3 regions of the Bacillus sp. FSL W7-1360 genome follow, and region 3 is predicted to be linked to each of the others. Evidence: predicted binding sites of a transcription regulator. Region 3 holds the regulator's gene; each other region holds the start of a gene.
What was found. Region 3 encodes Rex, which represses fermentation and respiration genes when NADH is low (regulators of the CRP and FNR family bind a similar motif). Its sites were predicted from a motif close to TTGTGAAATATTTCACAA; they were not measured.

Region 1 (4,684 bases), 1.4 Mb from region 3:
GACCATGATCCTGTCGACACACCTCATTTCCGAGATGGATACCTTATTTGAAGAAGTGCTGATTATCAAGCAAGGTTCACTCCTCCTACATGAGCGAACAGAAGACTTATTAGCGCGAGGCACAACCATTACTGGCAAAGGTACAGAAGTCGATCGTTTTATCGATGGGAAACACGTGTTACAAACCGAACAACTGGGGAATACAAAATCAGCGATGATTTACACGCAACTCAGTGAAGCAGAACAAGCAGATGCGTGCGCGCAAAACTTAGAGATCGGACCGATGACGCTACAGTCATTGTTTATTCATTTGACAGAGGAGGAGACATCATGAATGTGATCCAACAAGTAAGAAAACAAATGCTTGGCTACTTTTTATACACAGCCTTTTGGGCTATCCCAATTTTTGTTATCGTTTATTATGGCGCTTATCTTTTTCTCGATAATACACAACAAGTGCCCCTGCACGCTGCCTTACAAACAACGACGATTTACAATTTGATTCTTGGACTACTCACAATGGGCAGCGCGGTGCAAGCTTATGTCCTCCGAGGTGTGGCGCGACGTGATTATTTTATCGGGATTACCCAAGCGCTTTTCATATTTAATGCGACTTTAACGGTCTTCTTTACTATTTGGCATCTTACACACGAAGCAGTTACACAAGCAACGATGCTGCACTTAAACGGTGAAGCTTTGACGCTCATGATCACGTTTTTCTTGAAAGGTTGCTTGCTTTATTTCCTTGGCACAACCATTAGTGCAAGTTATTACCGTTTTCTTCATCACTACTGGTGGGTCTTCATCATTTTTATCGTCAGCGGACATGGGTTTGTCGCCCTCTTCGACTATGCGTGGGGATATCCTGTGTCAATGCCGTTTAGCCTACCAGAAATCACCCCCTCTCTTTTGCTTTCCGTGGGAGCGAGCATTGCACTCACTGTTATTTCCATGTTTCTCACCTATCGCTTCGCCACAAACATGCGGGTGCATTGTCCTCATCAATGAGTATGTGGAGAATTGCACTCCAACCTTTCACGCTCGATCTCTCAATCGAGCGTTTCTCTTTGCTTGTCATGTCAGTTTTAAGTTGTTAAGATATGTGTGAGAGAATGCGTGTTGTCCGACAATTTTTGCACTATCTACACCGACAAGGAGGCAACAACATGAACGTTTTCGCGGAATTTTTAGCGCGTATTGAAAACCCGGAACATCGCGCGCGAATAGAAGAAGTTTTACATTGGGTTAAGAAAACATTTCCACAGTTAGTGCCGGAATTCAAATGGAACCAACCCATGTTTACCGATCACGGTACCTTTATTATTGGCTTTAGCGTTGCAAAGCACCATTTGTCGGTTTCCCCAGAGAGAGTGACACTCGATCATTTTAATGATGAAATCACCCAATCTGGCTATAAGCGCACGAAAGAATTGGTGCGTATCCCGTGGGATGGTCCAGTTGATTTCTCATTACTCGAGAAAATGATCGCGTTTAATATCGCAGAAAAAGCAGATTGCACGACTTTCTGGCGGAAATAACCGAAAAGCAACTGCCATCTAAAACGTTTGAGCCCTATTACTCAAGCGTTTTTTCCTTTTGTTTTAGGTGCATCCTCATATCAAAAATATTCAGCTTCCTGTAAAAATGTGTGAATATCTCGCGACTATGTTTGTGCATATATTCACAAACATAGTGCGTCTGAGATACACTATAAGTATAGCATTTGTGAATTTGTTCACAATGAAAGGAGCTGACTTCTCATGCAGGCATTTTTTTCTTATTTTTCTCGTATAAACATCATCATTTCGATCTTATTACTCGTGAGACTCTATCTGGGTTGGCAATGGTTCGCATCAGGACTGACAAAAGTCACTAGTGGTACATTTGATGCGAGCGGCTATTTGCAAGGCGCGATTGCACAACCGGTGACGGCAGGTGCAGGACCTGATATTGCTTATCCGTGGTACGTCTCATTCTTAGAATATATTGCCCTTCCTCAGTCCGAACTATTTAGCTTTGTTGTGATGTGGGGGGAAGTCCTTGTCGGATTAGGGTTAATCATTGGTTGCCTCACCGCAACAGCCGCTCTCTTCGGCGGTCTAATGAATATGTCCTTCCTACTTGCTGGCACTGTCTCCACCAATCCCATATTACTGCTCCTTTCTTTTGTTGTCATTCTTGGAAGAAAACATGCAGGTACATTAGGGGTTGACGGCTTTCTCATGTATAAGAACGCGCAACAACAGAAGAAAAGCGTTTGAGCCCTCTCTCTCAAACGCTCTCTTCTCTTGTACATTAATCTTACAAACTTGATCTTGTTTCATCTACACGGATAATGGAACGATTTTCATTTAACTCTTCAGAGCAACCCGTTAGTAAATAATCAGCCTCACCTTTTTCATTCTCCTCTTTGATGATTCCTTCGCACACGTCTGTTTCAATACCTCTATCATCTCCTCCAAATTGATCATACGAGTTATTGTAGCTATAATTAATCCCTTTTCCATCAAACTGTACATCTTGGAAAATTGGATCCCCTTCCAATGTATAAGAAGTTAATCTAATAGCATCTTCTTTTCCGCTGGATATACTCTGGATGAATCGTTCGAATGTTTCAAAGTTGTAAACTCGATCTTGAAAATAATCAACCACCACATCCCCTCTATCAACCGCTGCTTCCTTATCATAGGCTTCTTTCGGAGAACAACCGATCATACTTATCGTCATCAACATAACAAAGATGGTCGCTTTTTTCATTTTGGTTATCCTTTCTTCCCGTTAGATTATAGGCATTGACATTTATATATCTTTCATTCTAAACAATCAAAATATAAAGGTCAATTTTTTTATTTCCCAAAGACGATTAGATGATAGCTATGGATTTTAGATTTTCTCCTCCAAAAAAAAAACGCTCAAGCCTCCTCACTCAAGCGTTTTTTCTCTCACTACTTATACACTTTTCTCATCGACACGTTCACAAGCATTTTTCCGCGGCCAAAAGCTCCATTTCCCTAATTGGATCATTAATGCCGGCACTAAAATCGTCCGTACAACAAATGTATCCAGCAATACCCCTAGTGCAACAATGAAGCCAAACATATACAACTCCAGGAGCGGCTGCGTCATTAACACCGCAAAAGTGGCTGCGAGAATGAGACCGGCTGAAGAAATGACTCCGCCCGTGGTATGCAGTCCGATCTGTACCGCTTTTTTCAACGGATGCGTGCGCATTTCTTCTTGAATTCGGGTCACAAGCATGATGGCGTAATCCACCCCAAGTGCAACTGAAAAAACAAACGTATACAGTGGGATGCGGTAACTCATCATGTCATACCCGAGCATATGCTGGAAAATAAAGTAGCTCGCACCGAGCGATGCCCCGTACGATAACAAAATCGAAAACATCATGTAAAGTGGGGCGATGAGCGATTTTGTTTGTATACCTAATAACAGCATGATGACGAGTGTTACGAGCGGTAAAATCACAAACAGGTCACGCTCATTCACTTGCCTTATATCGACTTGCTCAGCTGTTTCACCGGAAAAATACATTCGCGTATCAGCGAGACCTGCTTCCGCTAGCAATTCCTGTTCTTGCTCGACGACTTCTCCCAGTTGCGCTAGTGTTTGTACATCATACGGATCGTTCTCAAAGCGCATTTCCAACGTCGCCACATTCGGCTCAACTTCCGACATGACCGGTGCATCCACTTCCCGCACACCCGGTTGTAATGCCAATGCACGATGTAATGCCCACAATCGTTCTTCTGTTAACCGTTCTCCTTCACGTGCATCAACTGTCACTGTCGTCGGGGTAAAAGCGCCGGCGGGAAACTTCTCCTCCATTACTTCTAACCCTATCCGTGACGGCGTTTCTTCTGGGAATGACTTCATTAAGTTAAAGGAGAACTGAATTTGTGTGACATTGACAGCCATGACTAAAAACAAGACGAGCACAACGATCCCTTTCAACATTGGTGCCTTTGTCACAAACGTTGCAATCCGTCCCCAAATTTTACTCGCCGAAGCCGGCGACTGGCCCACTTTTGGGATAAACGGCCAAAACGCGCGTTTCCCGACAAGCACATACAATGCTGGCAACAACGTCAAACCAGCAAGTAAGATCATGACCATCGCCACTGAAAATACGGGTGCAAAGTTGCGATACACACCATATGTCGCAACAAACAAAATGAGTAACGCCGCGATAACTGTCGTGCCGCTAAAGAAAATTGCACTCCCGACACCGTTGAGCGCTTTTTTCATCGCGCGAGCTGTATCCGCTTGTTTCTGTAATTCTTCCCGAAACCGTGACACAATGAACAGCGCATAATCCGTTAACGCAGCAAATAATAAAATGGACATAATTGAGAGCGCCTGCGTCTCAATTTCCACTCCCGTTTTAGCGACGATGCCTAATAGGCCGTCAATCACTTGATACACAATTGCTGCACCAACAAGCGGGAGTATCGCCAAAATCGGTGAGCGATAAATGACGATCAACAATACAAAGATTAACGCAATGCTTGTGAAAATTAATGTCAAATCGGCATTTGCAAAAATCGCGGTCGCATCCGTCGCAATTCCAGCTGGCCCGGTCACATATAACGTCACATCATTTGCATCAATAACTGTTTTTGAATGACCCTCCAGCTTTGTAAGTACGTCACTCAATACACTACTT
Region 2 (4,684 bases), 280 kb from region 3:
CCGCGCCTTCTGACTTGCCAATCCAGTTGCGCTGCATTTCTTTTAAGCTTTCCGGCCAATCTAGCTCATCTAAGTCCGCCAGTAACCGCTCGGCATATTCCGTAATTTTTAACACCCATTGCTTCATGGGACGGCGTTCTACTGGATGACCGCCACGCTCGCTTACGCCATCAATGACTTCCTCGTTGGCAAGAACCGTACCGAGCGCAGGACACCAATTGACAGCCACTTCGTCAATATATGCAAGTCCTTTTTCATATAACTTAATGAAAATCCACTGTGTCCACTTATAATAGCTAGGATCTGTCGTATTAATTTCCCGTGACCAGTCGTATGAAAAACCGAGTTCTTTCATTTGCCGCTTGAATGTCGCCACATTCTCTGCCGTAAAGTCGGCTGGATGGTTGCCTGTATCAAGCGCATATTGCTCAGCGGGTAAACCGAATGCATCCCAGCCCATCGGATGAAGGACATTGTATCCTTGCATTCGCTTCATACGTGCCAAAATGTCTGTCGCTGTGTACCCTTCTGGATGCCCAACGTGCAACCCTGAGCCAGATGGGTACGGGAACATATCTAATACATAAAATGCCGGGGCATCCCCTTCTTCTTTCGTTTTAAATGTTTGCAACTCATCCCAATAACGTTGCCACTTTTGTTCAATTGTTTGATGTGAAAATGACATGTCTTTCGCCTCCTTTGTTAATATAAAACACAAAAAACGCCCTCCCAATAAAGGGACGAGCGTTGTTGACTCCCGCGGTACCACCCACATTAACAGACGTACTGCCTGTTCTCTTACACATAACGGTGTGTGCCGTTAAAGGTTACAATTTCGTTCACCTTTAATACTAAATGGCGAGTTCACATGCGCTGTTGACTGACTCGCACCAACCGTCAGTTCTCTTTTTCCGAGCAACACGTTACTACTCCACTATCATCGTTTTCCATTATGAATGATGTTATTGTATGCGAAAGAGGGGCAAGAAGTCAAGTCAAACAACAAAACTTTGCCTTATTTTTGCATCGCTTTATGCATTGCTGGTTCATAAATCGCTTTTAATGTGTTTACGCTATGCGTGAGTCTTTCTTGCTCTTCATCTGAAAGCGTCATTTCGACCACTGTTCTGACGCCGCTCCGGGCAACAATAGCCGGGACACCGATGCAAACATCATTTTGACCAAATTCGTCATTCAAGAACGTACTTACAGTTAAAATCGCCGCCTCGTTTCCTAAGATCGCTTTTGTAATACGAGCGAGACTCATCGCAATCCCGTAATATGTCGCGCCTTTATGCTTAATGACGGTATACGCAGCATCACGCACATCGAGAAAAATTTTATCCAAATCCTCTTGACAGTACGCATCATGACGTTGCAAGTACTCATCTAATGGGACGTTGCCAATTGTCGCTGTACTCCAAACCGGCAACTCCGTATCACCATGCTCACCAATAATATATGCATGCACATTTTTCACGGAAACATCAAAGTAGTCACTTAACATATACCGCAGGCGTGCCGTGTCCAATGTCGTCCCACTTCCAATGACTCGCCCTTTCGGTAAGCCGCTAAATGCTTGCGTCGCCTGTGTTAAAATATCGACCGGGTTCGTTGCTACTAAGAAAATACCATCAAAACCACTTGCCATGACCTCCGTCACAATGGCTTTAAAGATGACCATATTTTTTTCCACAAGATCGAGTCGTGTCTCTCCAGGCTGCTGACTTGCACCAGCACAAATGCACACAATATCGGCATCCTTACAATCAGCGTATTCACCTAGCCATATATTCGTCGGTTTATTGGCGAATGCTTTTCCGTGGTTTAAATCCATCACATCGCCAAACGCTTTATCTCGGTTCATATCAATCATGACAAATTCCTCAGCAACACCTTGATTCATCATTGCAAATGCATAACTACTTCCGACAGCTCCTGTGCCAATGAGTACCACGCGGGTTCCTTTTTCTTTCATTCGTGAGCCCTCCTGTAGAAAAAAGTTTGTGAATAAATTCACAATATAATTCTATTATGGATCTTTTTGTTTCCGAAAGCAACATGTTTATACATTTATGTATGACAAAATAGCAAACAAGCCTTCTTCTTTAAAAAGCTTGGCTTTAATGCGCTTGTTTTATGCACACTTGGAGGCTATCGTCGTGTAACCATAGCCTCTTATACAAGTCGTACATCTTCAGTTTTCTCTTTTTTCAATGGACAATCATAAAAACGGACGAGCGGCAAGGCACATAAAAGGAGCACACTGATGATCATGAGTAAGACATGCATAGAATAATGGTCAACAATCATGCCACCAAATAAAGGACCAATCATCCGTCCCCCCGTAGATACACTACCAACAATCCCTTGATACATTCCCGACTTCCCGGGTGGTGCTAATTGGCTCGCAATCGTTGGCACCGCTGGCCAAACGAACATCTCACCGAGAGTCAAAATGAGCATTGCGCACAGGAACATCGAAAAGGCACTTGCCTGCGTCAGCACAAGATAAGAAATAGAAAAAACGATGATGCCGGTAGTGACTTGTCCCTTCATCGACAGCTTCCCTTTGTGAATGAGCCATTTCACAAGTGGTTGGGCAAATACAATGAGTAAGCCATTGATTGTCCATAGCAAACTATAATAAGGAAGCGGCAATCCAAGCACTTGCATATGCACACTGACATTTGCTTGCCACTGCGTATAACCGATCCAGCAAATGAGAAAAGCAGCGCAAATGAGTAACAGAGCATGCAGCCGATATTGCTTTTTAAAGGACGTGCGCGCCTGTTGCAGTCGCGCGTCTGCTGTCGTCTGTTGCTGCGCTTTAAATGGTCGGAAAAAAATGACCACAAAAATGAGTAGGCCTACATACATGAGCGCATTGGCAATGAACACATCTGTGAGACGAACCAATGTGATGACGGCAATCAGTGCGGTACCAAGGGAGACACCGACATTTTGGGCAACATAAACGGCATTAAATGGACGACGGCCTCCGTCCGGCCACAAACTCCCTGCGAGTGCGTACATAGACGGCATCATCATACCCGAGCCTAAGCCAATACCGACTAAAAATAATGCATATAATGCATACGTTTCAAAAAAAAGCGCGAGTGAGATGGAAGAAATGACGGCAATTGTGATTGCTGCAACTAATCCTGGATAAACACCGACCTTATCAAACAGTCGTCCGCCAATTAAATTTCCCGTCACGCCTGCAGCTGCATTGAGCATGAGTACAAATCCTGAAGCAGTCAACGATTGCCCTAATACGTCGTGCATGATGACAGCATTTAATGGCCACAGAAAAGACGCACCGGTTACATTGATTACAACAGCAATGATGAGTACCCACATCGACTTAGGCATGTCTTTTCCTCCTCTCACTTATCTACTTACAACATTTTACTTTAACTTATGGTAGTTTAGCTGCTTCAACTAAAAAAGGCAACGAAAATGACTTCGCCTAACCAATGCAATTATGGTACACTCTTTTTGTAGATACTACGCTTCATACTGAACATAAGGAGAGACGGTATGACTACACTATTAGGTCCGATCCCTTTTGCACACACGCTCCTGACACAAACAGTGAAGCAAGGTGATACAGTCATTGATGCGACGGCGGGCAACGGGCACGACACATTGTTTTTAGCAAAAATTGTCGGTGATACCGGGCACGTAATTGGTACAGATATTCAACCGGCCGCGATTGCCCGCACAACGGAACGCTTGAAAACAGCCGGTGTCAATGACCGCGTATCTTTATATTGCCAAGGCCACGAAACATTAGAAGAAATCTCAGCTTTCCGGAATTCGGTGATCGCCGGAGCCATTTTTAACCTCGGCTATTTACCAAGAGGCGATAAGTCCATTACGACTACGGGCAGTGCAACAGTCCACGCACTTCATACCATCTTGTCACAACTAAAGCAACATGGACTCGTTGTCCTTGTCATATATTCCGGACACGAAACAGGAAAAAAAGAGAGAGACACCGTATTAAATAATGTCACTGCCTTATCACAAACCGATTTTCATGTCCTCCAATATGCCTTTATCAACCAACAAAACGATCCACCTTTTGTCATTGCAATTGAAAAAAGATAACCAATGGAAGGGGTCATTATTAATGACGCAATTAGACAACATCTTATCCTTTAATCAAACATTCGTTGCCAATGAAGACTATAAACGTTTCACCACCACAAAATTTCCGGAAAAAAAGATTGTTATTTTAACATGCATGGACACCCGGCTCGTCGAGTTGCTGCACGCGTCTATGAACCTACGTAATGGTGACGCAAAAATTATCCGCAATGCTGGCGCGGTCATTTCTCATCCGTTCGGAAGCATTATGCGTAGTATTTTAGTCGCTATTTATGAACTTGGCGCAGAAGAAGTGTATGTCATCGGTCACCACGGGTGCGGCATGACGGGTTTATCAGCACCATCTATCCTTGAAAAAGCAGAAGGGCGCGGGGTAGACCTTGACCAAATTTCATCACTAGAATATGCAGGTGTCGATATTCACCAATTTTTGTCTGGCTTCGACGATGTAAAAGAAAGCGTGCGCCACAGTGTCGACACGATTGTCCACCACCCACTCCTCCCAAGCGATGTGCGCGTCCATGGGCTTGTAATTGACCCAGAGACGGGCGAGCTCGAGTTATTGGTG
Region 3 (4,684 bases):
TATTTCTTGGTAGTGCTGCAGTGCTTGTAATAACAATGTTTATATATCTAACTATTGGAGCCGGTGGAACTGTACTGATACTATTAGCACCTATTTTGTTATATGTGATTGCTGGCATGGTATCCTTGGGTATGTGGTAGCAATAGTTGCTGGAGAACGTTGAAAATTGAAAATCTGTTTGCTTTAATTTTACTTTTAACCTCAAAAGATAGAGTCGACCCTCTCCTAAGTTTATGGAAAGAGGATCGGATTTTCTTATCATATATCTATTGGTTTTGTTTTCAGCGTAAACTATAACCCTGCCTGATCGATACTATGATAACCGTTCAGGCAGGGTTTTCATGTGGTGCGTATGTCCTTAACTCTGCAACGTCTCCCACTCTTCCATCAGCGACTCATTCCGCTTATTCAGCGTGTCTATCTCCTCCTGAATCTTCGCTGCAGCCACATGGTCGCTGTAAACTTCTGGTTCGGCGAGCTTTTGTTCGAGTGCGCTAAGCTGTGCGTCTGTTTCCTCAATCTCCTGCTCAATCGCTTCAATCCGTCGCAGTCGTTTTCGTTCTCTTTTTTGCGCTTCTTTGTCTTGCTGGAAAGACTGCTTTTTGTTGATGGGCTTATCTATGACTTGAGGTGCTGTAAGTGCTGCGCGTTCCGCTTGGGCTTGTTTTTTCTCGATATAGTCATCATAGTTGCCGAGGTAGTTGGTGACCGTCCCGTTTGCTAGTTCAACGATACGGGTAGCAAGGCGGTTAATAAAGTAACGGTCGTGTGAGATGAATATGATTGTTCCCGGATAGTCAACTAGTGCTGCTTCCAGCACTTCCTTTGCTTCTAAATCAAGATGGTTCGTCGGCTCGTCTAGGAGCAGCACGTTTGCTTGTTGGAGCATTAACTTAGCTAACGCCACACGGGCTCGTTCGCCACCGCTTAATGAAGACACTGTTTTTAAAACATCGTCGCCGCTGAAGAGGAATTGTCCTAAAGTGGTGCGGATTTTTTGTTCAGGGAAGGAAGGATAGTCATCCCACACTTCTTGTAAAATCGTTTTCCCGCTTGATAATTTGGCGTGTTCTTGGTCATAGTAACCGAGAATGACGTTGCTGCCAAAGGAGATCGTGCCAGTTTGCGGTGTCAGTTGCTTTGTGATCGCCTTTAGTAGTGTCGATTTGCCAGCACCGTTTTTACCAATAAAAGCAATGGATTCACCACGCGTGAGTGAGAGGTTGAGTCCGGAGAAGATTGGTTCGTCTTCATAAGCAACAGTTAAATTGTCAATGGTCAGGACATCGTTTCCCGTTTGTTTTTGGATCGTGAACGAAAAGGTTGCTTGTTTTTCGCTTCCTTCTGGCCGGTCTAGTCTATCCATTTTTTCAAGCTGCTTGCGCCGGCTTTGGGCGCGTTTCGTTGTGGAAGCGCGCGCTAAGTTTTTTGCGACGAATTGTTCCATGTTTGCGATGGCAGTTTGTTGTTTCTCGTATTGTTTTAAATCTTGTTCATAGCGACGCGCTTTTTCGGTCAAATAGTAGCTATAGTTTCCTTTGTAAGTCGTTGTCCGTGTCCGTGATAATTCTATGACACCCGTTGCAATCTTGTCTAAAAAGTAGCGGTCGTGGGAAACAATAAGGATAGCGCCTGTATAACTTTGTAAATATTGTTCGAGCCACGTTAATGTTGCCATATCTAAGTGGTTTGTTGGCTCATCGAGGACGAGCAAATCGGGCTTAGTTAGGAGTAATTTTGCTAAGGAGAGGCGCGTTTTTTGGCCGCCACTTAAAGTAGTAATGGGTGTGCTGTAATCAAATGTCGCAAAGCCAAAACCGGAAAGGATCGTACGAATATCCGCTTCATATTGGTAGCCACCTTGGTCTTTAAACGCGATTTGCATTGCATCATACGCCTGAAGTCGTTTTTCGGCTGCACTAGGCGGCTCATTGGCAGGGGGAGTAGCCATTTCTGATTCTAGTTGCTGTAAACCGACTTCCATTTCTCTCAGTGATGAAAAAACGGTACACATTTCATCCCAAATAGATCGCGTCGAGTTCAGCGCGGTATGTTGCGCCAAGTATCCGATGGTCACATGCTTTGGTATGGAGATGTCTCCCTCATCAACGCCAGTCTCACCAACGATTGCCTTTAAAAGCGTTGATTTACCTGCACCATTGCGCCCAACAAGAGCGATGCGTTCTTTTGTCTGTATTTCTAGTTTTACGTTATTTAAAATCGGTGTCGCACCGAATGATTTTGATACTCGGGCACATTGTAGTACAATCATAGTAGAAGGTCCTCACGTTTGTTATTAGTATTGTCTTTTAAGTGTACATCAGATTGCCTAAAAATCTCAACAACTGAGATGGGAAATGGTGTACAATAGAGGCAAAGGTTGTCCACCGAAGACAGATATTCATCGATCGCTGGCATCAATAGCTGCATAGATGTTTTCATGCTAGGGAGTGGATGGAAAGCGCGATTGCTCTACCATCTGATGTCTCGTATCAGGAAGGAGCGGTTATGAAGTCTGAACAGCCAAAGATTCCCCAGGCGACGGCGAAACGTTTACCATTATACTATCGCTTCCTCGAGAATTTACATATGGCGGGGAAACAACGTGTTTCGTCGACGGAGCTGAGTCAAGCATTAAAGGTAGATTCAGCGACAATTAGACGCGATTTTTCTTACTTTGGTGCACTAGGCAAAAAAGGGTATGGTTACAATGTCCAATACCTGTTATCATTTTTCAGAGAGACACTCGATCAAGATGAACGCACAAATGTTGTCGTTGTCGGTGTTGGAAATTTAGGGACGGCATTGTTGCAGTATAAATTTTCTAAGAGCAACAATACAGTCATTACCCATGCATTTGATGTCGACCAAAATAAGATTGGCACGAAGATTGGTTCTGTACCTGTGTATGACTGGGCAGCGCTCGACCAAGTTGGCTTGCAGCAAGCGGCAATTGCGGTGTTAACCGTTCCGGCGGCGCAAGCGCAAGCAAGTGCAGATAAGCTTGTGGAAGCAGGGATTCACGGCATTTTAAATTTCACGCCTGTACGCCTATCAGTGCCTGATCATATTCGGGTTCACCATATAGACTTAACGATTGAACTACAAGCACTTGTTTACTTTTTGAAACATTATCCATTATAGAAGGAGGGATGACCGTATGCCTGGACCTATGAGCCTTATTATTATTGCGCTTGTTGCTTTGCTTATTTTTGGCCCGTCCAAGTTGCCACAACTTGGCAGAGCAGCAGGGAATACATTACGTGAATTCAAAAATGCAACAAAAGGACTAGCAGATGACGATGATAACAAATCCTCAAAAGAAAAAGCATAATCAAGCGACGCAAAAAGAGATGTCCGTAATGGATCACGCCGCAGAATTGCGGCGGAGGATTCTTGTGATCCTGTCTTTTTTTGTCGTAGCGTTGATAGGCGGCTTTTTCTTGGCGGTACCGCTCATCCAGTTATTGCAAGAAGCGCCGCAAGTGCAAGAGATGTCACTCAATGCGTTTCGACTGACGGATTCATTATGGGTCTTTGTCAACTTTGCCGTGATTACAGCCGTCATTTTAATCATTCCTGTCATTTTGTATCAGCTATGGGCGTTTGTCTCCCCAGGGCTGAAGGAAAGTGAACGGAAGGCAACGCTCGCCTATATTCCGATTGCGTTTTTCTTGTTTCTTGGTGGGATAGCTTTTGCCTATTTTGTTTTGTTGCCGTTTGTCATCGGTTTCATGAGTACGATGGCAAGTCGGTTAGACATTGAAGAAATGTATGGGATTAGTGAGTACTTCTCGTTTTTGTTTCAGTTAACGTTACCGTTTGGTGCTTTATTTCAATTGCCGGTTATCGTGATGTTTTTGACACGGCTAGGTGTCGTCACGCCGGCACTGTTACGGAAAATACGGAAGTATGCGTATTTTGTTTTGCTTGTCATTGGTGCATTGATTACACCACCGGATTTACTCTCACATTTGTTGGTGACGGTCCCAATGCTCATTTTATATGAAGTAAGTATTGTGATTTCAACAGCAACGTACAAAAAATACCAATCAAAGTAGAAATATAAAAAGCGATCTTCTCATCACTAATGATAGGAGATCGCTTTTTTCATGCAAGGATTATTTCTTCTTTTTGTTTAATAAAAGACCGAAATGAACGTACCGGTAACTTGTTAAAAAGGCATGGGCTGCGATGAAAGAGAACAGGATCGCAAAAAATCCCCACCCTTCTTCATTTACACGATTCACCGCAAAGAAAATAAAGGCAAAGCCCATCGCAAAAAAGAGTACACCGAGTACGTATGGAGAAATTTTCATATTACACCCCTAGTAGAAATGGAAAAATAAGTGGTATCGTTTGTCCGTGGCGTTCTAAATATTCGACAATCTGATCGTAAAAGATGACTTGCGTAAGAATCACAAAACTATTGAGTGAAACATGAGCGATGATCGGGACAATTAATCGTTTCGTATGCGTGTATAGAAAGGCAAACGTAAATCCCATTGTTGTATATAGTAACATATGCTCAAAATCCATATGCACAACAGCGAAAACGAGTGAACTTGCAAGTGCGGCAATAAAAAAGTTTGTGCGGACATACAGCCAGCCAAAAATCGCTTTTCGGAAAACGATCTCTTCAATAATGGGTCCAAGTACTGCAATGACAAGTATCATCGCCCAA

Region 1: the regulator Rex is predicted to act here: its motif matches at 1,724-1,741, upstream of NSQ26_RS07090 (DoxX family membrane protein).
Region 2: the regulator Rex is predicted to act here: its motif matches at 2,005-2,022, upstream of NSQ26_RS01500 (L-lactate dehydrogenase).

The regions. Positions count from the first base shown of each region.
Region 1 is NZ_CP151950.1:1,415,125-1,419,808, forward strand. It holds gene NSQ26_RS07075 (ATP-binding cassette domain-containing protein) at 1-334, shown strand, start outside; gene NSQ26_RS07080 (hypothetical protein) at 331-1,008, shown strand; gene NSQ26_RS07085 (iron chaperone) at 1,167-1,538, shown strand; gene NSQ26_RS07090 (DoxX family membrane protein) at 1,761-2,261, shown strand; gene NSQ26_RS07095 (DUF4362 domain-containing protein) at 2,302-2,757, opposite strand; gene NSQ26_RS07100 (MMPL family transporter) at 2,950-4,684, opposite strand, start outside.
Region 2 is NZ_CP151950.1:296,211-300,894, reverse strand. It holds gene leuS (leucine--tRNA ligase) at 1-685, opposite strand, end outside; T-box leader at 734-950, opposite strand; gene NSQ26_RS01500 (L-lactate dehydrogenase) at 1,016-1,978, opposite strand; gene NSQ26_RS01495 (MDR family MFS transporter) at 2,179-3,375, opposite strand; gene mnmM (tRNA 5-(aminomethyl)-2-thiouridylate-methyltransferase MnmM) at 3,544-4,116, shown strand; gene NSQ26_RS01485 (beta-class carbonic anhydrase) at 4,139-4,684, shown strand, end outside.
Region 3 is NZ_CP151950.1:20,756-25,439, forward strand. It holds gene NSQ26_RS00120 (hypothetical protein) at 1-140, shown strand, start outside; gene NSQ26_RS00125 (ABC transporter ATP-binding protein) at 359-2,272, opposite strand; gene NSQ26_RS00130 (redox-sensing transcriptional repressor Rex) at 2,509-3,144, shown strand; gene NSQ26_RS00135 (twin-arginine translocase TatA/TatE family subunit) at 3,161-3,334, shown strand; gene tatC (twin-arginine translocase subunit TatC) at 3,297-4,061, shown strand; gene NSQ26_RS00145 (DUF4305 domain-containing protein) at 4,122-4,319, opposite strand; gene NSQ26_RS00150 (CPBP family intramembrane glutamic endopeptidase) at 4,321-4,684, opposite strand, start outside.